One region of the Streptomyces sp. NPDC005963 genome, then DNA from elsewhere that is predicted to be linked to it. Evidence: predicted binding sites of a transcription regulator. Region 1 holds the regulator's gene; each other region holds the start of a gene.

Evidence for each region. Region 1 encodes HrcA, which represses chaperone genes, less so after heat shock. Its sites were predicted from a motif close to TTNGCACTCNGNNNNNCNGAGTGCNAA; they were not measured.
Region 2: a site for HrcA is predicted at 4,834-4,860, ahead of groL (chaperonin GroEL). Genes of this name have one in related genera too.
Region 3: a site for HrcA is predicted at 3,195-3,221, ahead of groES (co-chaperone GroES). Genes of this name have one in related genera too.

The regions. Positions count from the first base shown of each region.
Region 1 is NZ_JBEXVD010000003.1:217,933-228,278, forward strand. Features, by position in the region: gene ABZ348_RS07065 (16S rRNA (uracil(1498)-N(3))-methyltransferase) at 1-142, opposite strand, end outside; gene ABZ348_RS07070 (nitronate monooxygenase) at 139-1,212, opposite strand; gene dnaJ (molecular chaperone DnaJ) at 1,495-2,631, opposite strand; gene hrcA (heat-inducible transcriptional repressor HrcA) at 2,632-3,657, opposite strand; gene ABZ348_RS07085 (MBL fold metallo-hydrolase) at 3,834-4,559, shown strand; gene ABZ348_RS07090 (DUF3097 domain-containing protein) at 4,570-5,388, shown strand; gene hemW (radical SAM family heme chaperone HemW) at 5,459-6,700, opposite strand; gene ABZ348_RS07100 (AMP-dependent synthetase/ligase) at 6,814-8,703, opposite strand; gene lepA (translation elongation factor 4) at 9,132-10,346, opposite strand, start outside.
Region 2 is NZ_JBEXVD010000036.1:50,617-60,962, forward strand. Features, by position in the region: gene ABZ348_RS31790 (alpha/beta hydrolase) at 1-683, opposite strand, end outside; gene ABZ348_RS31795 (alpha/beta fold hydrolase) at 1,146-2,693, opposite strand; gene groL (chaperonin GroEL) at 3,081-4,703, opposite strand; gene ABZ348_RS31805 (cold-shock protein) at 5,479-5,682, opposite strand; gene ABZ348_RS31810 (MoaD/ThiS family protein) at 6,119-6,394, opposite strand; gene thrC (threonine synthase) at 6,430-7,713, opposite strand; SAM riboswitch class I at 7,731-7,952, opposite strand; gene ABZ348_RS31820 (glucosyl-3-phosphoglycerate synthase) at 8,120-9,064, shown strand; gene ABZ348_RS31825 (hypothetical protein) at 9,103-9,300, shown strand; gene ABZ348_RS31830 (trehalose-6-phosphate synthase) at 9,941-10,346, shown strand, end outside.
Region 3 is NZ_JBEXVD010000002.1:653,675-664,020, forward strand. Features, by position in the region: gene sigJ (RNA polymerase sigma factor SigJ) at 1-851, shown strand, start outside; gene groL (chaperonin GroEL) at 981-2,606, opposite strand; gene groES (co-chaperone GroES) at 2,739-3,047, opposite strand; gene ABZ348_RS06035 (polysaccharide deacetylase family protein) at 3,504-4,475, opposite strand; gene ABZ348_RS06040 (RsmD family RNA methyltransferase) at 4,678-5,859, shown strand; gene ABZ348_RS06045 (RNA polymerase sigma factor) at 5,897-7,147, opposite strand; gene ABZ348_RS06050 (YciI family protein) at 7,194-7,550, opposite strand; gene ABZ348_RS06055 (MFS transporter) at 7,644-9,119, opposite strand; gene ABZ348_RS06060 (TetR/AcrR family transcriptional regulator) at 9,201-9,923, shown strand; gene ABZ348_RS06065 (hypothetical protein) at 9,951-10,235, opposite strand; gene tsaD (tRNA (adenosine(37)-N6)-threonylcarbamoyltransferase complex transferase subunit TsaD) at 10,232-10,346, opposite strand, start outside.

The DNA.
Region 1 (10,346 bases):
GGCCGTCGGTGAGCACGATGTCCTCACCGGGCTGAAGCCGTCGCACGGACACCGCGTGACGGCCTTCCGGACCGTCGAGGACGAGCTGGGCACCGGGTGCGAGATCCGCCAGGGAGTCCGTCAGGAACACGGGCGCGGTCAACGGGACTCCTCGGGATCGTGGGCGATGCGGGCCGATTCCAGCTCGGCGACGAGCACTTCGACGAGCTGTCCGGCGGGCATCTCGCGCGCCAGCCGGTGCCCCTGTCCGGCCCAAAGCGCCATGCCCTGGGCGTCCCCCGCCTTGGCCGCCGCCTTGCGGAGATCGGTGGTCAGGTAGTGCACCTGCGGATAGGCGGCGGGGGCGTACGGTCCGTGCTCCCGCATGAAGCGGTTGACGAGACCGCGTGCGACGCGGCCGGTGAACGCTCGGGTCAGGTCCGTCCGGGCGAAGAGGGGGTTGGTCATCGCCTGCTTGTGCAGGGGGTGTGCACCGGACTCGGGACAGACGAGAAACGCCGTCCCCAGTTGTGCCGCGTCCGCTCCGGCCGCCAGAGCCGCGCCGATCTGACTGCCGCGCATCAACCCGCCGGTGGCGATCACGGGGAGTTCGACACACTCACGGATCAGGGCGATGAGCGTGAGCAGGCCGATCCCGCCGTGTGAGGCGGCGGGGTCATCGCGGTAGGTGCCCTGGTGGCCGCCGGCCTCGATCCCTTGTACACAGAGGACATCGGCTCCGGCGCGTTCGGCGATCCGCGCCTCCTCCGGCGTGGTGACGGTGACGACGGTGGCGGTTCCGGCCTTGGCGAACGACTCCAGTACCTCGGCGCTCGGACACCCGAAGGTGAAGGACACCACGGGTACGGGATCGTCGCGGAGGATGGCCAGCTTGGCTTCGTAACCGTCGTCCCGACTCGAATCGGGGTCGCCGAGCGGGGTCTCGTACCAACTCACCTCACCGGCGAGTTGCTGCCGGTAGACCTCGATGGCCGCCGAATCCACCGTCTTGGGCTGCGGCATGAAGAGATTGACGCCGAAGGGGCGCGAGGTGAGCCCACGGATCTGTTTGACCTCTTGGTACATGCCGTCCGCAGTCTTGTACCCGGCAGCCAGGAATCCGAGGCCGCCGGCCTCGGACACGGCAGCGGCCAACTGCGGGCGCGACGCACCGCCCGCCATGGGGGCCTGCACGATCGGATACCGGCAGAGATCGGTCAGTACGGAGGACATGTGTGCATCGTGTCATGCCACTGACGGCCGGCCGAATCGAGCCCGACAGCCCCCCGGGAGGCCGGTTGACGTGCTACGGACCATCCCTCGCACGCAGGTCGAACGGCAGCTGGGAGGGGAAGATCGTCTGGTCGGGGAGGTGGTCGGAGCGTCCTCGGGAAGTGCGTTTCAGGACGCCCGGACCGCCCGCGGAGAACAGGTGCCGCGCAGCCGGGGCCTCGCCGTGGAGCGCGTGCCCCGCGGCGGCCTGCCGAAGCTCGGCCGCCGCCGCGAGGCCATCGGCTACCGCCCGTTGAACGCGTCCTTCAGCCGGGAGAAGAGTCCTTGCTGTCCAGGTTGAAACTGACCGAGCGGGCGCTCCTCACCCCTCAGCTTCGCCAACTCCCGCAGCAGCCTCTCCTGCTCCGCGTCGAGCTTGGTCGGCGTCATCACCTCGACGTGCACGATCAGATCGCCCCGGCCGCCACCCCTCAAGTGGGTGACGCCCCGGCCGTGCAGCGGAATGGACTGCCCCGACTGGGTACCCGGCCGGATGTCGATCTCCTCCATCCCGTCGAGCGTTTCCAACGGCACCTTCGTGCCGAGGGAGCCCGCGGTCATCGGGATCGTCACCGTGCAGTGCAGATCGTCGCCCCGCCGCTGGAACACCGCATGGGGCACCTCGTGGATCTCCACGTACAGATCGCCCGCGGGGCCACCGCCCGGGCCGACCTCGCCCTCGCCCGCCAACTGGATGCGGGTGCCGTTGTCGACGCCGGCCGGGATCTTCACGGTCAGCGTGCGGCGCGAGCGGACCCGACCGTCGCCCGCGCACTCCGGGCACGGGGTGGGAACGACGGTGCCGAAGCCCTGGCACTGGGGGCAGGGCCGTGAGGTCATGACCTGACCCAGGAAGGAGCGGGTGACCTGCGAGACCTCACCGCGCCCACGACACATGTCACAGGTCTGGGCGGAGGTCCCGGGGGCCGCGCCCTCACCCGAACACGTCGTACAGACGACGGCCGTGTCGACCTGGATGTCCTTGGTCGTACCGAACGCGGCCTCGTTGAGGTCGATCTCCAGCCGGATCATCGCGTCCTGGCCGCGCCGGGTCCTCGACCTGGGGCCGCGCTGGGACGCCGTACCGAAGAAGGCGTCCATGATGTCCGAGAAGTTTCCGAAGCCACCGGCACCGAAGCCGGCCGCGCCCGCGGCACCCGCCTGGGACAGGGGGTCGCCGCCGAGGTCGTAGACCTGCTTCTTCTGCGGGTCCGACAACACCTCGTAGGCGGCGTTGATCTCCTTGAACCGCTCCTGGGTCTTCGGATCGGGGTTCACGTCCGGATGGAGCTCGCGCGCCAGCCGGCGGAACGCCTTCTTGATCTCGTCCTGCGATGCGTCGCGGCGCACGCCGAGTACGGCGTAGTAGTCCGTGGCCACTTACGACTCCGCCAGGATCTGTCCGACGTAACGTGCCACTGCGCGTACCGCTCCCATCGTTCCGGGGTAGTCCATGCGGGTCGGTCCGACCACGCCGAGTTTGGCGACTGCCTCGTCGCCCGAACCGTAGCCGACGGCGACCACGGAGGTTGAGTTGAGGCCCTCATGAGCGTTCTCATGGCCGATGCGCACCGTCATGCCCATCCCGCCGGACTCCTTGGCCTCTCCCAGGAGCTTGAGGAGCACCACGTGCTCCTCAAGGGCTTCCAGTACCGGCCTGATCGTCAGCGGGAAGTCATGGCCGAAGCGGGTGAGGTTGGCGGTGCCGCCGATCACCAGGCGCTCCTCGGTCTCCTCGACCAGCGTCTCCAACAAGGTGGAGAGCACGGTGGCCACGGCCCCCCGGTCCTCCAGGTCGAAGGAGTCGGGCAGGTCCTGCACCAGTTGCGGCACGTCGGCGAAGCGACGGCCGACGACCCTGCTGTTGAGCCGGGCCCGCAGATCGGCGAGCGGGGTGTCACCGAACGGAGCCGGACAGTCGATCATGCGCTGCTCGACCCGACCCGTGTCCGTGATCAACACGAGCATGAGCCGTGCGGGCGCGAGCGCCAGCAACTCCACGTGGCGCACCGTGGAGCGGGTGAGCGAGGGGTACTGCACCACCGCGACCTGACGGGTCAGCTGCGCCAGCAGCCTGACCGTACGGCCGACGACGTCGTCGAGGTCCACGGCGCCGTCCAGGAAGCTCTGGATGGCGCGGCGCTCGGCCGACGACAGCGGCTTCACCCCGGCGAGCTTGTCGACGAAGAGGCGGTACCCCTTGTCGGTGGGGATGCGCCCGGCACTGGTGTGCGGCTGGGCGATAAATCCCTCGTCTTCCAGGACCGCCATGTCATTGCGGACGGTGGCCGGTGAAACACCGAGCCGGTGGCGCTCGGTGAGCGCCTTGGAGCCGACGGGCTCCTCGGTACCGACATAGTCCTGGACGATGGCGCGCAGCACTTCGAGTCTGCGTTCACTGAGCATCGCGCACACCTCCAGCTGTGGTCCCACGGTGGTTCTTCGGTCACTGTCTGGCACTCACCAGGTCCGAGTGCCAAGAATCCCCCGTGCCAGTGTACGGCCGTGGGGTACGCCCGTAGCAAGGGCGACCGACCACGCTACCGCGCGCCTTCGCTGGTCGCTGCCAGTAGCGTCCCGGTATGAACGTCTGTTGGGAAGACTTCGGCTGGGAGCGATTGGCCGACGGGGTGGGGCGACGGCGGTTGCCGGGTTGGGACGCGACCTGCGGGCTGGTCGTCGGGAGCGAGGGCGTGCTGCTGTACGACACCGGTTCTTCGCTGCGGGAGGGCGCCGAGGTGAGGGCGCAGGTGCAGGCGCTGTTGGGCGGTCGCGAGGTGACGCACGTCGCACTGAGCCATCCGCACTTCGACCACGTGCTGGGGACGGCGGCCTTCCCGGCCGCCGAGGTGTACGGCACGGAGGGCCTCGGCGCCCTCCTGCGCCGGGAGGCGGACGTGCTGCGGGCCGATGCCGTACGGCACGGTGTGGAGCCGCTGGAGGCGGCTGCCGCGGTGGAGGCGCTGGTGGTCCCCGGACGCGCCGTGGCCGGGGAGCAGACGCTCGATCTGGGCGATGGCCGCCGGGCGGTGCTCGTCGACGCGGGCCCCGGCCACACCGGCCATGACCTGGCCGTGCTGGTGCCGGGCACTCCGCTCGTCCTGTTCTGTGGGGATCTGGTGGAGGAGTCGGGGGAGCCGCAGGCGGGCCCGGACGCGGTCGGGGCGCGCTGGCCGTCCGCGTTGGACCGGCTGTTGGCACTGGGCGGTGAGCAGGCCCGGTACGTGCCGGGGCACGGCGCGGTCGTCGACGCCGCGTTCGTCCGTGCCCAGCGGGATGCGCTGGCGGAGCGGTTCGGGGTGTCGTAGCGTCGTCCGAATGCGCAGCTACAGCCCTGATCTGACGCCCCCTTGGAAGAAGTCGGCCCCCGCGAGGGAGGTCGCGGCCGACCCCTCGGACCCCGATCTGGTGGTGGAGGAGGCAGGAACCGGGTTCTGCGGTCTGGTGGTGGGCTGCGAGGCCGGGACGGTGACGCTGGAGGACCGATTCGGCAAGCGCCGGGTCTTCCCGCTGGCGCCGCGGGGTTTCCTGTTGGACGGCGAGGTGGTGACGCTGGTCCGCCCCGGCGTGGGCAAACCGACGAGACCCGCGGTGACCGCTTCCGGTTCGGTGGCGGTGCCCGGTGCGAGGGCTCGGGTGGCCCGGGCCGGCCGGATCTATGTGGAGGGCCGTCACGACGCGGAGCTCGTGGAACGTGTCTGGGGCGACGATCTGCGGATCGAGGGGGTGGTGGTGGAGTACCTGGAGGGCGTCGACGACCTCCCGGCCGTGGTGGCCGAGTTCGCTCCCGGGCCGGACGCCCGGCTCGGAGTGCTGGTGGACCATCTGGTGCCCGGGTCCAAGGAGTCCCGGATCGCCGCTTCGGTGACGCACACGCACGTGCTGATCGCAGGCCACCCCTACATCGACGTGTGGGAGGCGGTGAAGCCGGCGGTCCTCGGCCTGGAGGCGTGGCCGGTGGTGCCACGGGGACAGGACTGGAAGACGGGCGTCTGCCGGGCACTGGGCTGGCCCGAGAACACGGGTGCCGCGTGGCAGCACATCCTGTCGAAGGTGCACTCGTACCGGGACCTGCAACCGGAGTTGCTGGGGAGGGTGGAGGAGCTGATCGACTTTGTGACCGCACCCCCGGAGTGACGTTCCGGTTCCTGTTGACCCGGGCGGCTCTACGGACGGCCCGGGTCCGCTTCAGGCAGTTTTAGGCGGTTTAGTCGACCAAGTCTCGTACGACACCGTCCGCGAGCAGACGGCCCCGCAGGGTCAGAACCGCTCGGCCCTCCCCGTACGGCGCCTCGTCCAGCAGTCCTTGCGCAAGGGCACCACGAGCGGCTTCCAGCCCCGCAGGGCGCAGCAGTGACAGGGGCACGCCCTCCCGGAGCCTCAGCTCCAGCAGGATCCGTTCCACCCGCCGGTCCTCGGCCGACAGCAGCTCACGGCCGGCTCCCGGGGAGCGGCCCTGGGCGAGCGCGGCGGCATAGGCGCCGGGATGCTTCACGTTCCACCAGCGGACCCCGCCCACATGGCTGTGGGCGCCGGGACCGGCACCCCACCAGTCGGCGCCCCGCCAGTAGAGCTCGTTGTGCATGCATCGGCCCGCATCGGTCGTGGCCCAGTTGGACACCTCGTACCAGGAGTAGCCCGCCTCCGAGAGCACCGAATCCGCGATCAGATAGCGGTCGGCGTGGACGTCGTCGTCCGTCATGGGCACCTCGCCGCGCCGGATGCGCCGTGCCAGCTGGGTCCCCTCCTCCACGATGAGCGCGTACGCGGAGACATGGTCCGGCCCCGCCCCGACGGCCGCGGCGAGGGAGGCCCGCCAGTCGTCGTCGCTCTCCCCCGGGGTGCCGTAGATCAGATCGAGGTTCACGTGCTCGAACCCCGCCTCCCTCGCCTCCGCCACACACGCCTCGGGCCGGCCGGGGGTGTGGGTGCGGTCGAGGACCTTCAGGACGTGCTGGCGGGCGCTCTGCATACCGAAGGAGATCCGGTTGAAGCCTCCGGCCCGCAGCTCCGCGAGGTACTCCGGTCCCACCGACTCCGGATTCGCCTCCGTGGTGATCTCGGCACCCTCCGCGAAGCCGAATTCCTCCCGTACGGCGTTCAGCATGGCCACCAGGTCGGCCGCCGCGAGCAGCGTCGGCGTACCGCCCCCCACGAACAGCGTGCGGACCGGTCGGGGGTCGTCACCGAGGACCTTGCGGGCGAGACGGACCTCTTCCGTGAGCGTGGCGGCGTAGTTGTCGCGGGAGGCCAGCACCCCGCCCGAGCCGCGCAGCTCGGTCGCCGTGTAGGTGTTGAAATCGCAGTAGCCGCAGCGCGTGGCGCAGTACGGCACGTGGAGGTAGAAGGCGAGCGGCCGGTCGGCGGCCCCTTCAAGGGCGGACGCCGGAAGCGCCCCGTCCTCGGGCATGGGTTCGCCGTCAGGCAGTACGGAAGGCATGCCCCCCATTGTCCGTCACCCGCGGGAGTGGAATCCGTCAGCGCCGGCGACCGTGGCCTTACGGGACGGGATGCGGGCGGGGCCGGTGCGGGGGCGGGGGTGTCCCCCGCACCGGTGGCGGGCTACGCCTCGCGCGAGCCCGAGTACATCTCGTCGATCAGGTGTTGGAACTCACGCTCCACGGCCGGCCGCTTCAGCTTGAGGCTGGGAGTGAGGTCGCCGTGCTCGACATCGAGGTCCCGGGGCAGCAGTCGGAACTTCTTCACCATCTGCCACCGCTGGAGACCCTCGTTCAGCCGGTTCACATACCCCTGGATCAGCTCCACGGTCGCCGGAGCGACGAGAACCTCCCCATAGGGCTTTCCGGCCAGCTCGTGGTCCTCGGCCCAGCTGAGCAGCGTCGGCTCGTCGAGGGCGATCAGCGCGGTGCAGAAGTTGCGGTCGGCGCCGATGACCACGATGTTCGAGACGAACGGGCAGATGGCCTTGAACTGGATCTCCACTTCGGTCGGCGCGATGTACTTGCCGTTCGACGTCTTGATCAGGTCCTTCTTGCGGTCGGTGATCCGCAGATAGCCGTCGGCCGAGAGCTCGCCGATGTCCCCGGTGTGGAGCCAGCCGTCGGGCTCCAGGACCTCCTGGGTCTTCTCCGGCAGCCCGTGGTAGCCCTCCATGATCCCGGGGCCGCGCAACAGGATCTCACCGTCGTCGGCGATGCGGACCTCGGTGCCGGGCAGCGGCTTGCCCACGGTTCCGGTGCGGTACGCCTCACCGGGGTTGACCAGGGAGGCCGCACTGGACTCGGTGAGTCCGTAACCCTCCAGGATGTGGATGCCGGCCCCGGCGAAGAAGAAGCCGATCTCGGGCGAGAGCGCGGCGGACCCGGAGATGGCGGCTCGCAGCCTGCCGCCGAACGCCTCGCGGAGCTTGGCGTAGACGAGGGCGTCGGCCACCTTGTGCTTTGCACTGAGGGTGAAGGGCGCGGATGCCGTCCCCGTACGTCGGAAGTTGTCCTGGGACGCCTTCGCGTACTCCCGCGCCACCCCGGCGGCCCATTGGAAGATCTTGTACTTCGCCGGGCCGCCCGCCCGGGCCTTGGTGGCGACTCCGTTGTAGACCTTCTCGAAGATGCGCGGGACGGCGGCCATGTAGGTCGGCTGCACCACGGGCAGATTCTCGATGATCTTGTCGATCCGGCCGTCGACGGCGGTGACGTGACCGACCTCGATCTGCGCCGCCATCAACACCTTGCCGAAGACGTGGGCCAGCGGGAGCCAGAGGTACTGCACGTCGTCCTTGCCCACCAGGCCGGTCGCGGCGATCGCCTTCGCCATGTACGACCAGTTGTCGTGCGGCAACCGAACGCCCTTGGGGCGGCCGGTGGTCCCCGAGGTATAGATGAGGGTCGCCAGTTGACCGGCTTCGATCGCGCCGATTCGCTCCTTGACCGCTTCGGGGTGCTCCTGGAGATAGCGGGCTCCGCGCTCTTCCAACTCGGCGAGCGAGAGGACCCAATCGTCGGGGTCCGACCCGTCCTCCTCGACACCGGTGGGGTCGATCATGACCACATGGTGGAGCTCGGACAGCTCCGCGCGCCGCTCGCGGACCTTGGCCAACTGTGTCGCGTCCTCGGCGACCAACACCCTGCTACCGGAATCAGCGAGGATGTACGCCGATTCCTCGGCGTTGGTCGAGGGGTAGACCGTGGTCGTCGCTCCGCCGGTGCACATGACGCCGAGGTCCGCGAGGATCCACTCGATGCGGGTGGCGGACAGCAGGGCCACCCGGTCCTCGGCACTCACCCCGATGGCGATCAGACCGGCCGCGATGCGATAGACGCGTTCGGCGGTCTCGCCCCAACTGAGCGACTTCCATTCCTCGGGTCCCCGTCCCGAGGAATCGGGCACCGGATACCGGAACGCCTCGGCGTCCGGCGTGGCCAGCACCCGCTCGGCGAAGAGGTTCGCCACCGAGGGCGGTCGGTTCTCGATCAGGGTCTGTGTGTCGCTCACGACATCCTCCGGGCCTGCGGCAGCACTGCACGACTGGCTGGTGTTTAACTGGCGAGTAACCATCGAGCCGTGATCAGAGTAGAACGCGCTGTGCCGAGGCGTAAGACTCTGTGGGCTGCCGCTTCATAACGAACCCGGTGCCAACGTGCGGTCCCGGGAACAACGAACCGCGCCCGTCACACTGGCCCCCGACGACTGTTCGCCGCACACGACCGCTGTTGGCAACGTGAGAACACCGCGGCGCTTCCCGCATACGGGTGAGCACGCACCGCAGCCCGGGTCGACCTGGTCGACCCGGGCTGCGGTGACACCGGGCTGCGGGACGCGGCTCAGGCGAGACGCATCGGCAGAGTCCATCCACCGGTGCGCTCGGTCCACCGTGTCCACCGTCCAACGGGGGCCACGGTGGGCGAGCGGCGCAGAAGGACCTACTTCTTGCTCTTGCCCCCGCTGTCGTCGCTGGAGAGGACGGCGATGAAGGCTTCTTGCGGAACCTCCACGCTGCCGACCATCTTCATGCGCTTCTTGCCTTCCTTCTGCTTCTCCAGCAGCTTCCGCTTCCGGGAGATGTCACCGCCGTAGCACTTGGCGAGGACGTCCTTGCGGATCGCCCGGATCGTCTCGCGGGCGATGACGCGGGAGCCGATCGCGGCCTGGATCGGCACCTCGAACGCCTGCCGGGGGATCAGTTCGCGCAGCTTGGCGACGAGCCGGACACCGTACGCGTACGCCGCGTCCTTGTGCGTGATCGCGGAGAAGGCGTCGACCTTGTCGCCGTGCAGCAGGATGTCCACCTTGACCAGGCTGGACGCCTGCTCGCCCGTGGGCTCGTAGTCCAGCGAGGCATAACCGCGGGTCTTCGACTTCAGCTGGTCGAAGAAGTCGAAGACGATCTCGGCGAGCGGCAGGGTGTAGCGGATCTCGACGCGGTCCTCGGAGAGGTAGTCCATCCCGAGCAGGGTGCCCCGCCTCGTCTGACAGAGCTCCATGATCGCGCCGATGAACTCGCTCGGGGCCAGGATCGTGGCCCGCACCACGGGCTCGTAGACCTCGTCGATCTTGCCCTCGGGGAACTCGCTCGGGTTGGTGACCGTGTGCTCGACGCCGTCCTCCATCAGGACGCGGTAGACCACGTTCGGTGCGGTGGCGATCAGGTCGAGCCCGAACTCGCGCTCCAGCCGCTCGCGGATCACATCGAGGTGCAGGAGCCCGAGGAAGCCCACGCGGAACCCGAAGCCGAGGGCCGCGGAGGTCTCGGGCTCGTACACCAGGGCGGCATCGTTGAGCTGGAGCTTGTCGAGGGCGTCCCGCAGCTCCGGGTAGTCCGAGCCGTCCAGCGGATACAAGCCGGAGAAGACCATCGGCTTGGGGTCCTTGTAGCCGCCGAGCGCCTCGGTTGCCCCCTTGTGCTGCTGGGTGATGGTGTCGCCGACCTTGGACTGGCGGACGTCCTTCACACCGGTGATGAGGTACCCCACCTCGCCGACGCTCAGGCCGTCGGCCGGGAGCATCTCGGGCGAGTTGGTGCCGATCTCCAGCAGTTCGTGAGTGGCTCCGGTCGACATCATCCGGATCCGCTCACGCTTGCCGAGCTTGCCGTCGATCACTCGCACATAGGTGACGACACCGCGGTACGAGTCGTA
Region 2 (10,346 bases), on a different contig from region 1:
TCGGTCCGGCGGGGGAACAACTGCCCGTAGACGGCGCCCAGATAGGTGCCGTACGAGTAGCCGAAGTAGGAGATCTTCCGCTCGCCCAGCACGGCCCGGATGACGTCCATGTCCCGGGCGGTGTTACGGGTGGTGGTGTAGCGCACCCGATCGCTGGACTCCATGCGGCACTTGCTGGCGATGGTGCGCGCCCATGCCACCTGCTCGGTGAAGGTCTTGCCCCGGAAGGGCCTGAGCCACTGACGTTCGGCCCCGGTGGTGCGACAACTCAAGGGAGAGCTCTGTCCCACGCCCCGCGGGTCGAATCCGATCAGGTCGTACCGGTCCGTCACCGACTTGGGCATGGCGGCCGTCATCTGGAGCGGCATGCCCAACCCCCCGGCACCGGGCCCACCGGGATTGAGCAGCAGCACGCCACGGCGCCTGACCGGGTCGCCCGCGGCGAGCCGCGATATCGCGAGCTTGATCGCCCGGCCGCCGGGCTCTTGGTAGTCGAGCGGCACGTCGATCTTTGTGCACTGGAAGTCGGGAGTCGTGTCGGCACAGGGGCGCCACACCGGTGCCTGTCGGATGAAACGGTCCAACGCGCTTGCCGCACTGGCCGGTTCAACGGAGTAGAGCGCAGGGGCGATCGTCGCGAGCACAGTGACCGCGATCAGTGGCACCAACCGCTGTGCACGCATGAAAAGTCCTCCCGGTCCCGGCCCGGCGAATGGGCTGACATGACTTTGCCGTGCCGGACCGTCCGACGGAAAGCCCCACTTGTGTGTGCCAGCGGCATGCACCAGGGCCCTGAAGGCTGCCCGACTCGTCCCACAGTGGTACCGGATTCCCCCTGCACGCATCCGACTCCACCGACAGACCACGCCTTTTACCGGAAAGCGGCTGCTGTTCGGACGGACCGTCAGGGGTGCGGACAGCCGATCAGCCCGGACGGCGAGACCGCGCTGTGACCTTTGCCACCCTCGTGGGTGGTGTGATCTCCTGCACTCCGCCCTCTCCGATCCTCGGTGACCGCCGATCCTCCGTGACCGCCGGTACGGGACTCCAGCGCGGGAAACCGATACGGGGAAGGGCGCCCGGCCGCGCGGGGTACGGTCACGTACCGACGCTCGGCGAACCCCCTTCCCCGCCTACACCCGGACTCAGAAGCGGTTGGGCAACTGGGGTGACGGGATCGGGCTGGTGCGCGGACCGGAGGAGCGCGGTGTTGCGGACGCGTTACAACTGACGTTCTTCGCGGGCAGCTTGCCGGTGTTGAGATAGGTGTTGGTGATGCTGTCGGCGCAGTAGTTCATGCCGCCGTAGACACCGTGGCCCTGGCCGCCCTTGACCGTGAGCAGCTTGGAGCCCTTCAGCGCCCGGTGCAGTCCCACACCGGACGAGAGCGGGGTCTGCGGGTCCCACTCGTTCTGCAGGATCAGCGAGGGCACCTTGTTGTCGACCACCGTGACCGGCTCGACGGACTTGTCCCAGAAGGCGCACGGCTTGATGTTGGAGGCAAAGTCGCCGTACAGCGGATAGCGGGCCTTGTCGCGTACCGCGTCCTTGCGGTACTGCTCGGTGTCCCGGGGCCAGGCGGCGGAGTTGTCGTTGCAGACGACCGTCCAGAACGCCGAGTCGAGGTTGTCCAACGTCGCGAACGAGCGCGGCACTTCGGTGGTCGGGGCGGTGCGCTTGCCCGACGTGGTCTTGCCGGCCGCCGCCTTCTTCAGGTCGGAGACCTCCATGCTCGCCATCTCCACGAAGAAGAACACATGGCGGTTGGCACGGATGTCGTCGCCGCTGAGGAGTTCGCCGTCGAGCTTGATGGGCTTCTTGTCGGCCCGTGCCACCAGGTCCCAGTAGGTCTTGCTGACCTTGGCCGGGGTGTCGCCGAGGCGGTAGGTCGTGTGGCGCTTGGCCACCCACTCGGTCCACCGCTTGAACGCGGGCTCCGCGCCCTGTGCCCACACCTGGATCATCCCGCGCCAGGCCAGCTTCGGGTCCACCGCGCTGTCGAGGACGAACCGGTCCGCCCGGCTGGGGAACATCTGGCTGTAGACGGCGCCCAGATAGGTGCCGTACGAGTAGCCCAGGTAGGAGATCTTCTTCTCACCGAGGACGGATCGGATGACGTCCATGTCCCGGGCGGTGTTGCGGGTGGTGAAGTGCGGGAGCTTGTCACCCGCCTTCTTGCGGCACTTGTCCGCGATCCCGCGTGCCCAGGAGACGTCCTTGCTGAACGTGGCCGCCTTGTAGGGGCGCGGCCATTCGAAGTCCTTGTTGGTGAGGCCGCAGCTGACGGGCGAACTGTGGTTCACGCCCCGCGGGTCGAAGCCGATCAGGTCGTACCGGTCGCGGACCGACTTGGGCAGCATCCCCATCATGTCGTACGGCATGTAGAGGCCGGAGCCGCCGGGGCCACCCGGGTTGAAGAACAGCACGCCGCGGCGCTTGGCCGCGGTGCTGGTCTTCATCCGGGATATCGCCACCTCGGTCTTCTTGCCGGTCGGCTTCTTGTAGTCGAGGGGCACCTTGATCTTGGCGCACTGGAGTGTGGCCGGAAGATCGGGGACGCAGCGCTTCCAGGTGGGCTTCTGCTGGGTGTACTGGGCCAGCGGCTGGGCGGCTGCGGGTGATGCGGCGAGACCGGGGGCGAGTGTCGCCATGACGCTCACGGCGAGCAGGGGCACCAGTCGTCGTCTTTGCACGTGGGGATTCCTTCCGGCATATGCAGGTGACATGACGACACTGCCGTGTGGGATCGACCGGGGAATCCATCGCTCAGATGGGCTTGAATCCATCTCTGGTCGGACAACCGATTCCTGTTCTCCTCCTATGGCTGTAGAACGGGAACGGGTCGTTCCGGAGCAGGAGTTGGGCGGGGAGGGGCGAAGCGGGTCCCGGCCGGAACACACTCGGCCCCGTCTTGGAACGGCGTACCGGACCATCTACGGAGGAATCACCCTTGGAATCGATGGCCGGGGGCTGGGGAACTCCATCTGCCGGCGACCGCCGCGGGCACGCCGAAGGGCGGCACCCCCTGGGAGTTGGGGTACCGCCCTTCGTATGTGCAGGGCTACCGATCCTTGGGAGGATCAGAAGTCCATGTCACCGCCGGGCATGCCACCGGGAGCACCGGCGGACGCCTTCTCGGGCTTGTCAGCGATGACAGCCTCGGTGGTGAGGAACAGCGCGGCGATCGACGCGGCGTTCTGAAGCGCCGAGCGGGTCACCTTCGCCGGGTCGAGGATGCCCTCGGCGATCATGTCCACGTACTCACCGGTCGCGGCGTTGAGGCCGTGACCCGGGGTGAGGTTGCGCACCTTCTCGACGACGACGCCACCCTCAAGGCCGGCGTTGACGGCGATCTGCTTCAGCGGGGCCTCCAGGGCCAGGCGCACGGCGTTGGCGCCGGTCGCCTCGTCGCCCACGAGGTCCAGCTTCTCGAAGACCGAGGTGGCCTGGAGCAGGGCCACGCCGCCACCGGCGACGATGCCCTCCTCGACGGCCGCCTTCGCGTTGCGAACGGCGTCCTCGATGCGGTGCTTGCGCTCCTTGAGCTCGACCTCGGTCGCGGCACCGGCCTTGATGACGGCCACGCCGCCGGCCAGCTTCGCCAGGCGCTCCTGGAGCTTCTCGCGGTCGTAGTCGGAGTCGGAGCTCTCGATCTCGGCGCGGATCTGGTTGACCCGACCGGCGACCTGGTCGCTCTCACCGGCACCGTCGACGATGGTGGTCTCGTCCTTGGTGATGACGACCTTGCGGGCGTTGCCCAGCAGGTCGAGACCGGTGTTCTCCAGCTTGAGGCCGACCTCTTCCGAGATGACCGTGCCGCCGGTGAGGATGGCGATGTCGTTCAGCATGGCCTTGCGGCGGTCGCCGAAGCCCGGAGCCTTGACGGCCACGGACTTGAAGACACCCTTGATCTTGTTGACCAGGAGGGTGGAGAGGGCCTCGCCCTCGACGTCCTCAGCGATGATCAGCAGCGGCTTGCCGGACTGCATGACCTTCTCCAGGAGCGGCAGCAGGTCCTTCACGCTGGCGATCTTGGAGTTGACGATCAGGATGTACGGGTCGTCCAGGGACGCCTCCATACGCTCCATGTCGGTGGCGAAGTACGCCGAGATGTAGCCCTTGTCGAAGCGCATGCCTTCGGTGAGCTCCAGCTCCAGACCGAAGGTCTGGGACTCCTCGACGGTGATGACGCCTTCCTTGCCGACCTTGTCCATGGCCTCGGCGATGAGCTCGCCGATCTGGGTGTCAGCGGCGGAGATGGAGGCGGTCGAAGCGATCTGCTCCTTGGTCTCCACGTCCTTGGCCTGCTCAAGGAGGGCACCGGAGACGGCCTCGACGGCCTTCTCGATACCGCGCTTGAGGGCCATGGGGTTGGCACCGGCCGCGACGTTGCGCAGCCCCTCGCGCACGAGCGCCTGAGCGAGAACGGTGGCGGTGGTCGTTCCGTCGCCAGCGACGTCATCCGTCTTCTTGGCGACTTCCTTGACCAGCTCGGCGCCGATCTTCTCGTACGGGTCCTCCAGCTCGATCTCCTTGGCGATGGAAACACCATCGTTGGTGATCGTGGGCGCGCCCCACTTCTTCTCAAGGACGACGTTGCGGCCCTTGGGACCGAGGGTGACCTTGACGGCGTCGGCGAGCTGGTTCATCCCGCGCTCAAGGCCGCGCCGTGCCTCCTCGTCGAACGCGATGATCTTTGCCATGTGAAGTGTCCTCCACGGACTGGGTGGGAAGCTCTGGGGGACCGCGCTGGCGCCCGCGACGGACGGCCTGCCAGCCGGATGGTTTTCTGTACCGTCCGGCTTGCGGGCCTCACCGACCCGGTCCTTCTTTTTGTCACTCTCACCCGGAGAGTGCTAACGCCAATGATTAGCACTCGCCCCCTTCGAGTGCAAGCGCCTTCGAGAGAACCACCCCCCGCGCGACCCCCACGAAATCAGCCGCACGCGGGGTGCCCGTCGCCGTATGCGCCCTGGTGGTACGGGGTGTCGCAGCGGAGCACAGGGGGCGCGGAAACCTTGTGCGACGGGAGTTCGGCGATGGCCGGGTGATGGCGCACGGCCGTTCCCCTCGCCGCCGGGACACCTCGTCCGACGGCCATCACCGGCCCCATCGATGCGCCGCGGATGCCGGTGTGCCCGACCCGAGGAACGGGTGGGAGGGAACGCGGCAGGGGTCCTCGACAGGGGCGCGGGCAGTACGTCAGCGAGCGTCTCGGGCGCGGGCGCCGGCAGCTGCCGCCGGGGGCTCGATGCTGCCGCCGGGAGATGCCGTGCGGGGATGCCGTGCAGATGCAAAGACCACCGGGGTGTCGTGCGGATGCCGCGAAACCCTCGGGCGCGGCCTCGGGCGCGGGCCTCGGGCGCGGGCCTCGGGCGCGGGCACGCACATGGGGTCCACACCCCCCGGCGGGATGTGGACCCCATGTACATATAGATGAGCGCGTCGGTGGCCGATCGCGTCGCAGATGCCGCGGAGTCAGACCGCGAGCTTGACCATGTCCGCCTGCGGACCCTTCTGCCCCTGCGAGATCTCGAACTCGACTCGCTGACCCTCCTCCAGGGTGCGGTAGCCGTCCATCTGAATCGCGCTGTAGTGGACGAAAACATCCGCACCACCGTCGACCGCGATGAAGCCGTAGCCCTTCTCCGCGTTGAACCACTTGACGGTGCCCTGAGCCATGCCTAACTCCCCTATTACTGGCCCTTGCGCAGGACCGCACTTCGCGGACCCGGGTCAGACCTCACCTGTTTCTGTTTTCCCCGCCGGAGTGGCGAGGAGACTTCATAGGCGTGCGCCGGAACGCGTCGACCGCGGCTGAATGTATCTGCCCAACTGCCCTCTGCAACAGGTCAATCGGACGACAATTCGCAGGCTCAGCTAACGGGAAATTGATATGAATTCAAGAAATTCCGGGGCAAGTCGGGCCCGACAAAAAAGACTTATGCGACAAAGCTTCGACGCACATTGGCTGTTTCTTATCGGACCCGGGGCGCATTCTGTTACTCGGCTGACGGAAGCAGCGGAGGGGCCTTCCCCAACTGTATCGCGCTCAACCATGCAGAATTGCCCCCTCCGTTTCTCTCACGGAGGGGGCAATTGAAATGACGTTGCGTAATTAGCCACCGGCCACGGCGGGGATGATGGAGATGCCCGCACCGTCCGGGGTCGCCGTCTCCAGGCCCTGCTCGAAGCGGACGTCGTCGTCGTTCACGTAGACGTTGACGAACCGGCGCAGCTTGCCCTGGTCGTCCAGGACGCGGGCTGCGATGCCCGTGTGGTTCTTCTCCAGGTCGGCGATCACCTCGGAGAGGGTCGCACCCTCGGCCGGGACCTCGGACTTGCCGCCCGTGTAGGTGCGCAGAATGGTCGGGATGCGGACGTTGACGCTCATCTTCGGGTCTCCCAGTGATCCGTTGGTCAGTTGGCTCAGTTGGCCAGGCCGGCGGCGCGGAAGGCGTCCAGGCTCGGGCGGATGGTCGCCGAGGGGCCGGTGGTCGGAGCGACGGCGTCCAGGGTCTTGAGACCGTCACCGGTGTTGAGGACGACCGTGGTGAGCGAGGGGTCGAGCACACCGCTGTCGATGAGCTTGCGCGTCACTCCGACGGTCACGCCGCCCGCGGTCTCCGCGAAGATGCCCTCGGTACGGGCCAGCAGCTTGATCGCGTCCACGATCTGCTCGTCGTTGACGTCCTCCACGGCACCGCCCGTACGACGGGCGATGTCCAGGACGTACGGTCCGTCGGCGGGGTTGCCGATCGCCAGGGACTTGGCGATGGTGTCGGGCTTCACCGGGCGCACCACATCGTGCCCCGCCTTGAAGGCGGCGGACACCGGGGAGCAGCCCTCGGCCTGTGCACCGAAGATCTTGTACGGGCGGTCCTCGACGAGCCCGAGCTTGATCAGCTCCTGGAACCCCTTGTCGATCTTGGTCAGCTGGGAGCCGGACGCGATCGGAATCACAATCTGGTCGGGGAGGCGCCAGCCGAGCTGTTCGCAGATCTCGTACGCGAGGGTCTTGGAACCCTCGCCGTAGTACGGGCGGAGGTTGACGTTGACGAAGCCCCAGCCCTCGCCGAGCGGGTCGCCGATCAGCTCGGAGCAGAAGCGGTTGACGTCGTCGTAGTTGCCCTCGATGCCGACCAGCTCACCGCCGTACACCGCGGCCATGACGACCTTGCCCTGCTCCAGGTCGTGCGGGATGAAGACGCAGGAGCGCAGACCGGCACGGGCCGCTGCGGCGCCGACCGCACCCGCCAGGTTGCCGGTGGAGGAGCACGACAGCGTGGTGAAGCCGAAGGCGCGGGCGGCCTCCACGGCGATGGCGACGACCCGGTCCTTGAAGGAGTGGGTCGGGTTGCCGGAGTCGTCCTTGATGTGGAGCGAGCCGGTCACACCGAGTTCGCGGGCGAGGTTGTCGGCCTTCACCAGCTTGGTGAAGCCGGGGTTGAGATTGGGCTTGTCCGCCACGTCGGCGGGGACGGGCAGCAGGGGGGCGTACCGCCAGATGCTGTCCGGGCCCGCTTCGATCCGCTTGCGCAGCCCCTCCGGGTCGCCGACCGGAAGCTCATAGGCGACTTCCAGCGGGCCGAAGCACGAGGCACAGGCGAAGATCGGGCCGAGTTCGAAACGCTCTCCGCACTCGCGACAGGAAAGCGCTGCGGCGGGTCCGAGGTCGAGCGTGGTGGTGTCTGCGACAGTCTGCACAGCCATGGAGGCGAGGCCCTTTCTCCTCATCTTCCTCATGACGCATTTCGCCATGAGACGGATTTGGCACCTTCCCGAGCCGGGAGCCTCGCGGCGCTGAATCGACTGCCTCACACGACGGACGGCTGCCGTACTGAACGTACGGAACCATCGGTGGCTGGCGGCGATTCTCAATGCGACGGAGACCGGCTGGAGGGTTGCCGGGGCTTCAACGGGCCGTGTCCCTCTGCCCCTCTGGATGAGCGGTATTCGATTGTTGATCATGTGGGGCGGTGGTCGCTCCACACCGGTGAACGCGTCACCCCGACGTGCGCCGGGCTTCAGCGTTGCTCAAGACTGTAACCGAACGCCCGGACTGTTGAGATAGTCGTCCGAACCGCGAGATGGATCACAAAGTGCAGGAGTGGCGAACGTGCTGGAAGAGGTGGAGCGCTGGCTGACCAGGCGTTCCTGGTCGGCAGCCGACCGCCCGCTGGCCCGGCTGATGGCGGCCAAACGCGCATCGGGAACCACCGTCAGCGTGGTCCTTCCCGCCCTGAACGAGGAGGCGACGGTCGGCGAGATCGCGACCGTCATCCGGCGTGAGCTGATGGAGTCGCTACCGCTCGTCGACGAACTGGTGGTGATCGACTCGGGCTCCACGGACCGTACGGCGGAGGTCGCGGCGGCGGCAGGGGCACGCGTGGTGCACCGGGACACCATCCTGCCGCGGATCCCGGCGGTGGCCGGCAAGGGCGAGGTGCTCTGGCGCTCCCTGATGGTGACGCGCGGTGACATCGTCTGCTTCGTGGACGCAGACCTCAGGGACTTCTCCGCGGACTTTGTGTCCGGGATCGTGGGCCCGCTGCTGACCGAACCCGAGGTGCACTTCGTCAAGGCGATGTACGACCGTCCACTCGGCGAGCTCGCAGGTCAGGGCGGCCGGGTGACGGAACTGGTGGCCCGGCCGCTACTGAATCTGCACTGGCCGGCGCTGGCCGGGTTCGTCCAGCCGCTCGGCGGCGAGTACGCGGCACGGCGCTCCCTGCTGGAGCGGCTGCCCTTCCCCGTCGGTTACGGGGTGGAACTGGGACTCCTGGTGGACGCGCTGCACACGGTGGGGCTCGACAGCCTGGCGCAGGTGGACGTCGGCTCCCGCAAACACCGCCACCAGGACGGCCAGGCACTCGGCCGCATGGCGGCGACGATCTATCGAACGGCCCAACTGCGCCTGTCGCGTGGGCACTTGGTACGGCCGGCACTGACCCAGTTCGAACGGGGCGAGGAGGGGTTCGTGCCGCGGACCCATCCGGTGGACACGGAGGAACGTCCGCCGATGCGCGAGATCGGTGAGTATGCGGCGCGTCGCGCCGCATAGCAATGACTCGCACCTCTTTTTTGATGACTATCCTATTTATGAACTTTGGACGTCATGCGCTGAGAGGTACCGGAATTTTCGTCATCGTCGTCGCCCTCGTGGGAGCCGCCGCCCCCACGACCCCGGCGAGCAACCCCGCCACCGAGCGCCTATGGCTCCTGGGCGGGCTGGCGTTGAGCCTCACGGCGGCCGGGGTGGTGGCGGTGGCGGCGGCACGGGGGCGGCGCAAGGGGTGAGGGCTTCGCTCATTCGGGTGGGGCCCGTCTGTTGGGTTCCGCCTTGGGGGGGGTGGCTTGTTCCGGGTGGGGCTTGTTCGTTGGTTCTGCCTCGGGGGGTTGGGGGTTCCGTCCTCAAGCGCCGGACGGGCTGGGAGGGCTCGGGTTCGGGGTGCTGGGCTTTGGGGGGTCCGGGTGCGGGTCTGGGTGGGGTGCGGGTGGTGGGGGTGCTTTCGGGCGTGACTCCTCACCGTCGGCGGCCCGAAGCTGATCCGTTGGTTTCAGCTCTGGATGCCGCCAACGCTTCCGGGGACACCCCCTGCGCGCCCCCAGAACACCAGCCAACAGGCTTCGGGGCCCTCGACCCGATCCACGGGTGCAGGTTCGGGCGGGGTGTCAGGCCGTCGATCAGGGTTGCGGCACCTCGGCCGAATTCGCGAGCTGGGCTTCGGGTGGGGGTAGTGCGTCAATCAGGGCTCCGGTGCCTTGGTCGAAGCGCGAGCTGGGCTTCGGGTGGGGGCAGGGCATCGGTCGAGAGGTCGGGGGATTGGCGGGGAGTCGTAGTAGTGGGTAGTGCGGAGATTGAGCCAGTTGTGGTGTGGGAGGGGCCTTGAGGGCGAACGCACGTTTGGGGGTTTGCGGGACGGGCTAGGTTCGCGACATGGTCTCCGAGCACTCAGCTGCCCAGATCCTCGTCGCGTCGAACCGCGGCCCCATCTCCTACACCGTCCGGGACGACGGGACCCTCGACTCGCGGCGCGGAGGCGGTGGTCTGGTTTCCGGGCTCTCCGCCATCGGATCGGAGGCGGACGCCCTCTGGGTGTGCTCGGCCCTCGGTGACGGCGATCGGGAGGCCGTGCGTCGCGGCGTCGGCGAGCCGGGCGTCCTCATGCTCGACATCGACGCGGGCATCCATCACGACGCGTACAACGGCATCGCCAACTCCGTGCTCTGGTTCATCAACCACATGCTCTACCAGACCCCGTTGGAGCCCGTCTTCGACCTGGAGTTCCGCCGGCAGTGGGGCGCGTACGAGCAGTACAACCGGGCCTTCGCACAGGCGCTGG
Region 3 (10,346 bases), on a different contig from region 1:
ACCGACCGCGGCTGAAGGCGGTCGCCTATCGAATGCTCGGCTCGCTCAGCGAAGCCGATGACGCGGTTCAGGAAGCGTGGCTGAAGCTGCACCGCACCGAAGCGGCCGGGGTCGAGAACCTCAGTGGCTGGTTGACCACCGTCGTGGGACGGGTCTGCCTCGACATGCTGCGCTCGCGCACCGCACGCCGTGAGGACTCCATCGACGTCCGCGTACCCGACCCGGTCGTCCAGCACGAAGATGCGAGCAACCCGGAGCACGAGGCGCTGATGGCGGACTCGGTGGGACTGGCCCTGCTGGTGGTGTTGGAGACCCTGGGCCCTGCCGAGCGGCTCGCCTTCGTGCTCCACGACATGTTCGGTATGCCGTTCGACGAGATCTCCCCGATCGTGGACCGGTCGCCTGCGGCCACCCGGCAACTCGCCAGCCGGGCCCGGCGCAGGGTGCGCGGCACCACCGCGATACCCGACGACCTGCCCCGCCAGCGCGCCGTGCTCGAAGCGTTCCTCGCCGCCTCACGCGGTGGTGACTTCGATGCGCTGGTGGCCCTGCTCGATCCGGACGTGGTACTGCGGGCGGATGTCGGCAGCGCACCGATGATGGCCTCGAAGGAGGTGCGCGGAGCGCGGAAGGTGGCGGATCAGGCGATGCTGTTCCGGCAGTACGCGCAGTACGCGCATCCGGTGCTGGTCAACGGCGGTGCGGGAGTGCTCACCGCACCCGGTGGACAGCCGCTGTCGGTGATGGGGTTGACCATCACGGGCGGAAAGATCGTGGCGATCCACATCCTCGCCGATCCGGAGCGGCTCGGCGGGCTGGAACTGACGCTGCCCGGGTTCCCGGGGCAGTGAACGCGCGAGCCGGGCCCGGTGCTTCCGCGACGGAAGCACCGGACCCGGCTCGGTACTGCGCTCACCACCACCGTACGAGCGGCGCGGCGGCCGGTGGGCCGCTACGCCGACGTACGAGGGGTGCGTGCGTCAGTGGGAGTGACCGTGACCACCGTGGCCGGCGTCGGCCTCTTCCTCGGCCGGCTTCTCGACGACCAGGGTCTCGGTCGTGAGCAGCAGGGAGGCGATGGAGGCGGCGTTCTCCAGGGCGGAGCGGGTGACCTTGACCGGGTCGATGACGCCGGCCTTCACCAGGTCGCCGTACTCGCCGGTCGCGGCGTTGAAGCCCTGGCCCTTGTCGAGCTCGGCGACCTTGGAGGTGATGACGTAGCCCTCAAGGCCGGCGTTCTCGGCGATCCAGCGCAGCGGCTCGACGGCGGCGCGGCGGACGACCGCGACACCGGTGGCCTCGTCGCCTTCCTTGCCGAGGTTGTCGGCGAGGACCTTGACCGCGTGAACGAGCGCGGAGCCACCACCGGAGACGATGCCCTCCTCGACCGCGGCGCGGGTCGCGGAGATGGCGTCCTCCAGACGGTGCTTCTTCTCCTTGAGCTCCACCTCGGTGGCGGCACCGACGCGGATCACGCACACGCCGCCGGCCAGCTTCGCGAGGCGCTCCTGGAGCTTCTCGCGGTCCCAGTCAGAGTCCGTGGAGGCGATCTCGGCCTTGATCTGGTTGACGCGACCGGCGATGTCGTCGCTGCCACCGGCACCGTCGACGATGGTCGTGTCGTCCTTGCTGACCGTGACGCGACGGGCCGTGCCCAGCATGTCCAGACCGGCCTGGTCGAGCTTGAGGCCGACCTCTTCGGAGATGACGGTGGCACCGGTGAGGGTGGCCATGTCCTGGAGCATCGCCTTGCGACGGTCGCCGAAGCCCGGGGCCTTGACGGCCACGGCGTTGAAACGACCGCGGATCTTGTTGACGATCAGGGTGGAGAGGGCTTCGCCGTCGACGTCCTCGGCGATGACCAGCAGGGGCTTGGAGCCACCCTCCTGGATGACCTTCTCCAGCAGGGGAAGCAGATCCTGGATGGACGAGATCTTGCCCTGGTTGATCAGGATGTACGGGTCCTCAAGGACGGCCTCCATACGCTCCTGGTCGGTGACCATGTACGGGGAGAGGTAGCCCTTGTCGAAGGCCATGCCCTCGGTGAAGTCGAGCTCCAGACCGAAGGTGTTGGACTCCTCGACGGTGATGACACCGTCCTTGCCCACCTTGTCCATCGCCTCGCCGATCAGCTCACCGACCTGCTGGTCCTGAGCGGAGAGGGCGGCGACGGCTGCGATGTCGGCCTTGTCCTCGATCGGACGGGCGCTGCGCAGGAGCTCATCGGACACGGCCTTGACGGCGGCGTCGATGCCCTTCTTCAGGGAGGCGGGGGAGGCGCCGGCGGCGACGTTGCGCAGGCCCTCGCGGACCAGCGCCTGCGCGAGCACGGTGGCGGTGGTGGTGCCGTCACCCGCGATGTCGTTGGTCTTGGTCGCCACCTCCTTCACCAGCTGGGCGCCGAGGTTCTCGTACGGGTCGTCGAGCTCGACCTCACGGGCGATCGTGACACCGTCGTTGGTGATGGTGGGGGCGCCGAACTTCTTGTCGATGACGACGTTGCGGCCACGGGGGCCGATCGTCACCTTGACCGTGTCGGCAAGCTTGTTGACGCCGCGCTCGAGGGCGCGACGGGCGTCCTCGTCGAACTTCAGGATCTTCGCCATGGGAGCGTTTCTGTCCTCTTCTGAGACGAACTGCGCCCCTAGCGCCCGGATATGGATGTCAGCGGGGGCCAGGGGCGCAGCTCAATAACAAACGGGGTATGAAGTGTTCCGGGCGCGACCCGGAAACCCGTCCTACTTCTCGACGATGGCGAGCACGTCGCGGGCCGAGAGGACGAGGTACTCCTCGCCGTTGTACTTCACCTCGGTGCCGCCGTACTTGCTGTAGAGCACGACATCGCCGGTGTTGACGTCGAGCGGAAGACGCTCGCCGTTCTCGAAGCGACCCGGGCCGACCGCAAGGACGACGCCCTCCTGGGGCTTCTCCTTCGCGGTGTCCGGGATGACCAGGCCAGAGGCCGTGGTCTGCTCGGCGTCGAGCGGCTGGACCACAATGCGGTCCTCAAGCGGCTTGATGGCAACCTTGGAGCTGGTGGTCGTCACGATCCGACCTCCCCCTTCGGAGATCTCACGGGGTTAACTGATCTTGGGTGGCGACCAGATCGATCCGTCGTCGCGGGTGCCGGACCTGCCTGTCGCTGTGCTGGCACTCTCCAGTGGGGAGTGCCAGAGCCGAGACTATGACTGCGATTAGCACTCGGTCAAGCGGAGTGCCAATGCTGGCGGGTCCGACGCCCTCTTCTCCTTGTCGGCGCGCCACCTCCGCTTAACCGTATTGCCTGGTCAGGGGCTTCCGATGGCGCCGGTCAAGCATTCGGCGACAGGTTTTCGCCAACACGTCACACCTGCGGATGACACCTGTCCACCGGGTGGATCGGCCGCGTCGGAGCATCCGCCCCCGGGGCGGCCGACGGGAAGCGGGGCGAGCTCGGCCCGGTACGGGGCGGGCCGATGCGGCGATCGAACGAGCAGTGCGCGCGGCGAAGGCGGTCGCCCTGCTCAGACGTAGTCCTCCAAGCGGGCCACCGCGTACCCCTTTTCGGTCACGGTCTTCATCACCTGACGGATCATGTCGGTCATGGTGCCGTCCCAGTCCTCACGGCCCCGGAAGTGGGTGAGGATGATGTCGCCGGGGTGCAGGTCCCGGTCCCATTCGCGCCATTCCATCCGATCGGGGAACGCCTCGGCCGCCCAGAGCGGCACCGCGGTGACCCCGCACGCCTGCGCGGCCCGCAGGGTGTCCTGGTTGTAGTTGCCGTACGGGGGCCTGAAGAGCGCGGGGCGCTTCCCGTACAGCTTCGCCAGTTTGTCCTGCTGACCGCAGATCTCGCGCTTCTGCGCGCCGTAGGACAGGCCGGGCATGTAGCGGTGGTTGAGCGTGTGGTTGTGGAGCGCCACTCCGCGGTCGCGCATCTGGCGGAAGTAGCCGTAGTTGTCGTCGATCACGTAGTCACTGAGGAACGCGCTGTAGGGAATCTTCAGCTCGCTCATCATCCGCAGGAGTTCGGGGTCCTTCTCCGTGCCGTCGTCGATGGTCAGGAAGACCACCCTTTCCGTCACCGGCACCGTGGTGAAGACCGGCGGCAGCGAATCGCCGCCCTCGACCTCGAAGCCCTTGCGGGTGGTGAGCTCGGGCTTGATCGCGGGCGGGGCGGGGGCGGTGAGCGGGGTACGGGCGAGGCCCCACCTCTTGGCGGCGGCCACCCGGGCGACCTGCGCAGCCTTCGCAGCTCGCTCGGCCTGCGCAGCCTTCTCCGCCCGTTGCGCCTGTTCAGCCCGTTGCGCCTTCTCGACCCGTTGGGCCTTTTCGGCCAACGCACCGGCTGCGCCTGCGTCCTCCTTCGCCGGCTGCCCCGGGCGCGGGCCACTCCCTTGTTCGGCGGCCCCCGCGCACGCCGAGCCGAGGAGACAGACCAGCAGCACGACGCCGATCGCACCCCCCGTACGGAACCGTCCTCTCCGCCGGCGCACGCCTCCCGTGCCGGACGGGCCACCGGGTCGGTTCACCCGTCTGCCCGGCAAGGTCGAGAGCCCACCACTCACTTCAGTGATTTCGAGTAGATTCTTTACGTTTTGTCGGTTTAGCTGCATGGCGCTGGATACTGTCAGCCACCCTCCGCCCCACCACGCCGACACCGCCGCCGACCCCAACCCGTCCCCCACCTGGCCCACAATGGACCGGGTGAACGACCTCTCCTCACTCTCCGCGCTCCTCACGGACGAGGGCCAAGCCCTGCTCACGCAGTTGCGCGACCACTCCCCCGCCCAGGAGTTGGCGATCGCCACCCGACTGCGCCGCGAGCACCCGCCCGAGCTGGTCTCGGCAGCACTCGGACAGGCACGACTGCGCCAACGGGCGGTCGCGAAATTCGGAGCCGAGGACGCCTACCGGATGTACTTCACGCCGAACGGAGTCGAACAGGCGACCCGGCGGACGGTCGCCGAACACCGTGCCGCCCGCTTCTCCGCACTCGGCGTCCAGAGCGTCGCCGATCTCTGTAGCGGCATCGGCGGCGACGCCATCGCACTGGCCCGCGCCGGCGTACGGGTACTGGCCGTGGACCGAGACCCGCTCACCGCCGCGACCGCCCAGGCCAATGCACGAGCCCTCGGCCTCACCGAGCTCATCGAGGTCCGCTGCCAGGACGTCACGGAGACGGACACCGACCCGTACGACGCGGTCTTCGTCGACCCGGCCCGCCGGGGCGGCCGGGGCAGGATCTTCGACCCGGAGGTGTACTCACCACCCCTCTCCTGGGCGATCGAGGCAGCCCGCGCACGCCCCCGTGCGGCACTCAAGATCGCGCCCGGCATCCCGCACGAGCTGGTGCCCGCGGACTTCTCGGCCGAGTGGATCTCGGACGAAGGGGACGTGAAGGAGGCCGTGCTCTGGCACGGCACCCCGGCCTCGCCCCGGATCTCCGCCACCCTGCTGCCCGGAACCCACACCCTGCCCTCGCACGACCTGCCCGATCCCCCCGTGCGCCCGGTGGGCCGCTATCTGTACGAGCCCGACGGCGCGGCCATCCGCGCCCATCTGGTCGCCGAGGTGGCCGCGGAGCTCAACGGCGGCCTCATCGACGCGACCATCGCGTACATCACATCGGACGAACTGCGCCCCACCCCGTTCGCCACGGCCTACGAGATCACCGACGTACTGCCGTTCAGCCTGAAGAAGCTCAAGGCCCTGCTGCGCAGCCGGAACGTCGGAAACCTCACGGTCAAGAAGCGCGGATCGGCCGTGGAACCCGAGGAGTTGCGCCGCCGGGTGAAACCACAGGGCCCGAACGCAGCCACGGTCTTCCTGACCCGAGCCGCCGGCGCACCCTCGATGCTGCTCGGCCACCCGGCTTGAGAGCTGGGGGTGTTCGTTCCCCCGGGAACCATCGAGATCAGCCGTGCCCCGCGTCCCCCGCCCCCGCAGCCCGAGCCAGCAGCAGTTCCCGTTCCCTCTCGTTGCGGGTCAGGGCAGCCGCCCGGTGGAACTCCTCGCGGGCCTCGTCGGGTCGGCCCAGTCGGGCCAGTAGATCGCCCCGTACGCTCGGCAGCAGGTGGTACTCCTTCAGGGCGGGTTCGGCGGCCAGGGCGTCCACCAAGGCGAGGCCGGCTGTCGGGCCTTCGGACATCGAGACCGCGACCGCTCGGTTCAACTCCACCACCGGGGACGAGACGAGCGTCGCGAGTTGGCCGTAGAGCGCGGCGACCGTGGCCCAGTCCGTGTCCTCGTAGCGGATCGCCCGGGCGTGGCAGGCCGCGATGGCCGCTTGGAGCATGTACGGGCCGGGGGTTGCGCCCAGTGCGTTCGCGTTGGCCAGTGCGGAGAAGCCGCGCTGGATGAGCAACCGGTCCCAGCGGGTGCGCACCTGGTCGGCGAGGAGGACCGGCGCCCCGTCCGGGCCGACCCTCGCCCCCATGCGGGACGCCTGGATCTCCAGCAGGGCCGCGAGTCCGTGCACCTCCGACTCCTCGGGCATCAGGCCCGCCAGCACGCGGGCCAGCCGCAGGGCGTCTTCGGCGAGGGCGGGGCGTATCCAGTCGTCGCCCGTGGTGGCCGCATAGCCCTCGTTGAAGATCAGATAGATGACCTCCAGCACGGAACCGAGGCGGGCGACGCGATCCGGCCCGTACGGCACCTCGAACGCGACGCCTTCCCTGGCCAGTGATCGCTTGGCCCGCACGATGCGTTGGGCGACCGTCGCCTCGGATGTGAGGAAGGCACGGGCGATCTCCTCGGTGGTGAGCCCGCCCAGGAGTCGAAGGGTCAGGGCGATCCGGGAGTCCGTGGACAGGACCGGATGACAGGCGGTGAAGATCAGCCGCAGCAGATCGTCGTCGATGTCACCGGGCCCCGACACCTCGGGCGGCGGTACGTCCTCCAGGCTGCGCCCGACCTCGGCCAGTTTGCGGGCGTAGTTCTCCTTGCGGCGGACGAGGTCGATCGCCCGGTGTTTGGCCGTGGCCATGAGCCAGGCGCCCGGGTTGTCCGGGACACCTGACTCGGGCCACTGCTCCAGCGCCGCGACCAGGGCGTCCTGCGCGATCTCCTCGGCGATGCCCACGTCCCGAACGATTCGGGCGGCACCGGCGATGAGCCGCGCCGACTCGATCCTGAACACCGCTTCCACCGCGCCCGCTACCGTCACCGCCTCATCACAACAGCAGCGGCGGGCACGGGCAAGCGCGGTTGGATCAGTTCTCCGCGATCTGCCTGACCTCGGCGGTCACGGTCCAGACGTCGTCGTGGGTCTGGAGGAACCGCTTGGTCCACTCGACCGCCTCGGCCTTGTCCTTGGCTTGGATGATGGAGTAGCCGCCGACGACCTCCTTACTCTCCGTGAAGGGGCCGTCGGTGTAGCTGAGCTTGCCACCGGACCAGGTGACCTTGGTGCCCTCGGCACTGGGGGTGAGCCCTGCGGTGTCCAGCATGACGCCCGCCTTGGTGATCTCCTCCAGCAGCGCGCCCATGCGCTCCCCCATCTCCGGGCTGTGACCTTCGGCCGGGATGTTGTTCTCGTCGATGCGGATCATCGTCAAAAAGCGCGGCATGGTGGCTCCTCGGTTCTTCCGGGTCGGCGGCGGGGTCGTTTCCCCACCGCTCACCCCTATGTCGAACGGGAACCGGTCGGATCGACACCGCTCTCAGAATTCTTCTGAATTCTTCTGAAGATCACGCCAAGCAGCCGCGGGCGTACGGTCGGTGACGGCGGCAGTGGCCGTCGCGGTGGGGCGGTCGCGGCCCGGAAGCAGGGCCATCGCCGTTGCCGAGGCCAGTGCCAACAGTCCCGCACAGACCCAGTAGGCCGCCCGATAGCCCTCGGCCAGCGCCGCCGGCGTACTGCTTCCCGCGCTGATCGAAGCGGCGACGGTCACCAGGGCCGCCAACCCGAGCGAGCCACCGATCTGGCGCGAACTGTTGAGCAGCCCCGACGCCATGCCCGCCTCACTCGGCACCACGTCCTTGGTGGCCGCCGTGCCCAGCGGTATGAAGCAGAGTCCGATGCCCACGCTGCCGAGCAGCGACGGCCCCAGGATGGAGAGGGCGAAGCTCCCGTCGGGGGTGGCGGTCATCGCGAACAGGGCGATCCCCGCCGTCCCGAGCAGCCCACCCGCCACCAGCAGCAGACGGATACCGACGACGGCGACCGCCTTGGTGCCTATCAGCGAGCCGGCGACCACTCCCACGCAGAAGGGCAGGAACGCCGCACCCGTCTTGGACGCCCCGTACCCGAGCACCTGCTGCATGTAGAGGGAGCAGAAGTAGAACGATGCGAACTGGGTGGAGCTGAGGAGCAGCGAGAAGAGGTTCGCGCCGAGTACGGGACGGTTCGCCAGCAGTCCCAACCGCAGCAGCGGTTCGTGCACCCGCCGTTCGACCAGGGCGAAGGCGACCAGCAGAGCGAGCGCGGCGCCCAGGGTCAGTAGGGTGCTGGGGGCGCTCCAGCCGTGTGCTTCGGTACGGGTGACGCCGAGGACCAGCAGTGACATGCCCGCGGTGACCAGCAGCGCGCCCGCGACGTCGAGTCGGGGCCCGGTGGCGCGGTCCGGGGCGACGGGCAGTGCGGCCCGTACGACTCCGAAGAGTGCGAAGACCACGATGGGAACGTTCACCAACATCACGGCTCGCCAGCCGGCGACGTCCGTGAGGAGCCCGCCGGCCAGTACGCCCACGGCACCGCCCGCGGCGCCCGCCATGCCCCACATGCCGAGCGCCTTGGAGCGCTCGGGCCCCGCCGGGTAGGTGACGGTGATCAGGGTGAAGGCGCCGGGTGCCAGGGCGGCTGCTCCGATGCCCTGGACCGCACGGGCGGCGATCAGTGCGCCGGGTGACTGGACGAGGCCGCCGATCAGGCTCGCCCCGCCGAAGAGTACGAGTCCGGCGACGAGGATGCGGCGTCGGCCGAGGATGTCGGTCAGTCGGCCGCCGAGCATCAGGAGCCCGCCGAAGGTGAGCGCGTAGGCGCCGACGACCCATTGCAGGCCGTCGGGGGTGAAGCCGAGGTCGTCGCGCATGTCGGGCAGCGCCACATTGACGACGGACATGTCCAGCGCCACCAGGAACTGCACGATGAGCGCCACTGTCAACACCCAGCGCGTGCGTCGCGCTTGGTCGTTCATGGGTTCCCCTTCCCGGTATGCCCTGGGCAGGACCGCACATTACTATACGCGTATAGAAAACAGGAGCGGGAGAATACGCAGGTGGCAGCAGAGAAGAAGCCCGCAGGCAAGGTCGGCAAGAAGGCCGTGGGGCGTCCGCGTCGGCTCGACCCCGAGACGATCGTCAGCACCGCGCGCCGGATCGTCGAGGAGGAAGGGGTGTCCGCGCTCTCCATGCGACGGGTGGCCAAGGAGGTCGGCAGCACGCCGATGGCCCTCTACCACTACGTGCGCGACAAGGACGAGTTGCTGATGCTCACGCTCTCGGGCGTCGCGGCCACCTTCCCGCGCCCCGCCCTGCCGGCCGATCCCCGACAGCGGCTGATCGACACGTCCGTCCATATGCACGCGGTGCTGGCGCAGTTGCCGTGGGTCGTGGAGATCCTGGCGTTGGGCGATCTCACCGACAAGGGTGCGCTCTGGATGGCCGAGGAGATCCTGGAGTCGTCGATCGCGTGCGGACTCACCCCTGAGCAGGCCGTCCGCACGTACCGCACCATCTGGCACTTCGTGTACGGAAACCTCGTCTTCACGGCGGCCATGGCCCGGCGGGAAGCCGAACCGGAGCGGCGGTGGAACTTCCCGGCGATGCTCACCGACGCGGACGCCGAGGAGCTACCGCGGCTGACGGAACTGGCGCCGCAGTGGAACAAGCTCGGGGAGTACGAGGTACGGGAGCAGTTGGAGGCGATCGTCGACGGGCTGCTGAGCCGGGCCCGGCACACCCGCCCCGATGGGCCGACGCATCCGCACCCGCTCGACTGACACCACTCCTACGGGTCACCGACGGCGCTACGCCGGGTCGACGCCCACCGACTCGAACCGCCACCGGTGCACCGGCCTGGTGATCAGGTCCGCCGCCGGCTCCGGGAGCTCCGGTAGCGCCGCAGCCGCGTCAACGGCCTCCCACCAGGTGATCACCAGCACCCGGTCCTGGCCCGCCTTGAACGATTCGCGCCGCAGCGGCTGCGCCGGCAGTTCCTGCGCACGGGCCCACTCCAGCAGTTCCGCCCCGCGTTCGCGTACCGCCCGCGCCTCCCACATCAGCGCGACCACGGTCGTCTTGGGGGCGGTCATGAGTACAGGTTGTCCTTGCTGATCTCATGCACGTGATCGTGATCGTGCGCATGGCCGGGTGCACGGTCATGCCCGTGGTCATGCCCGTGGTCGTGGGTGTCGTCGTGGGCG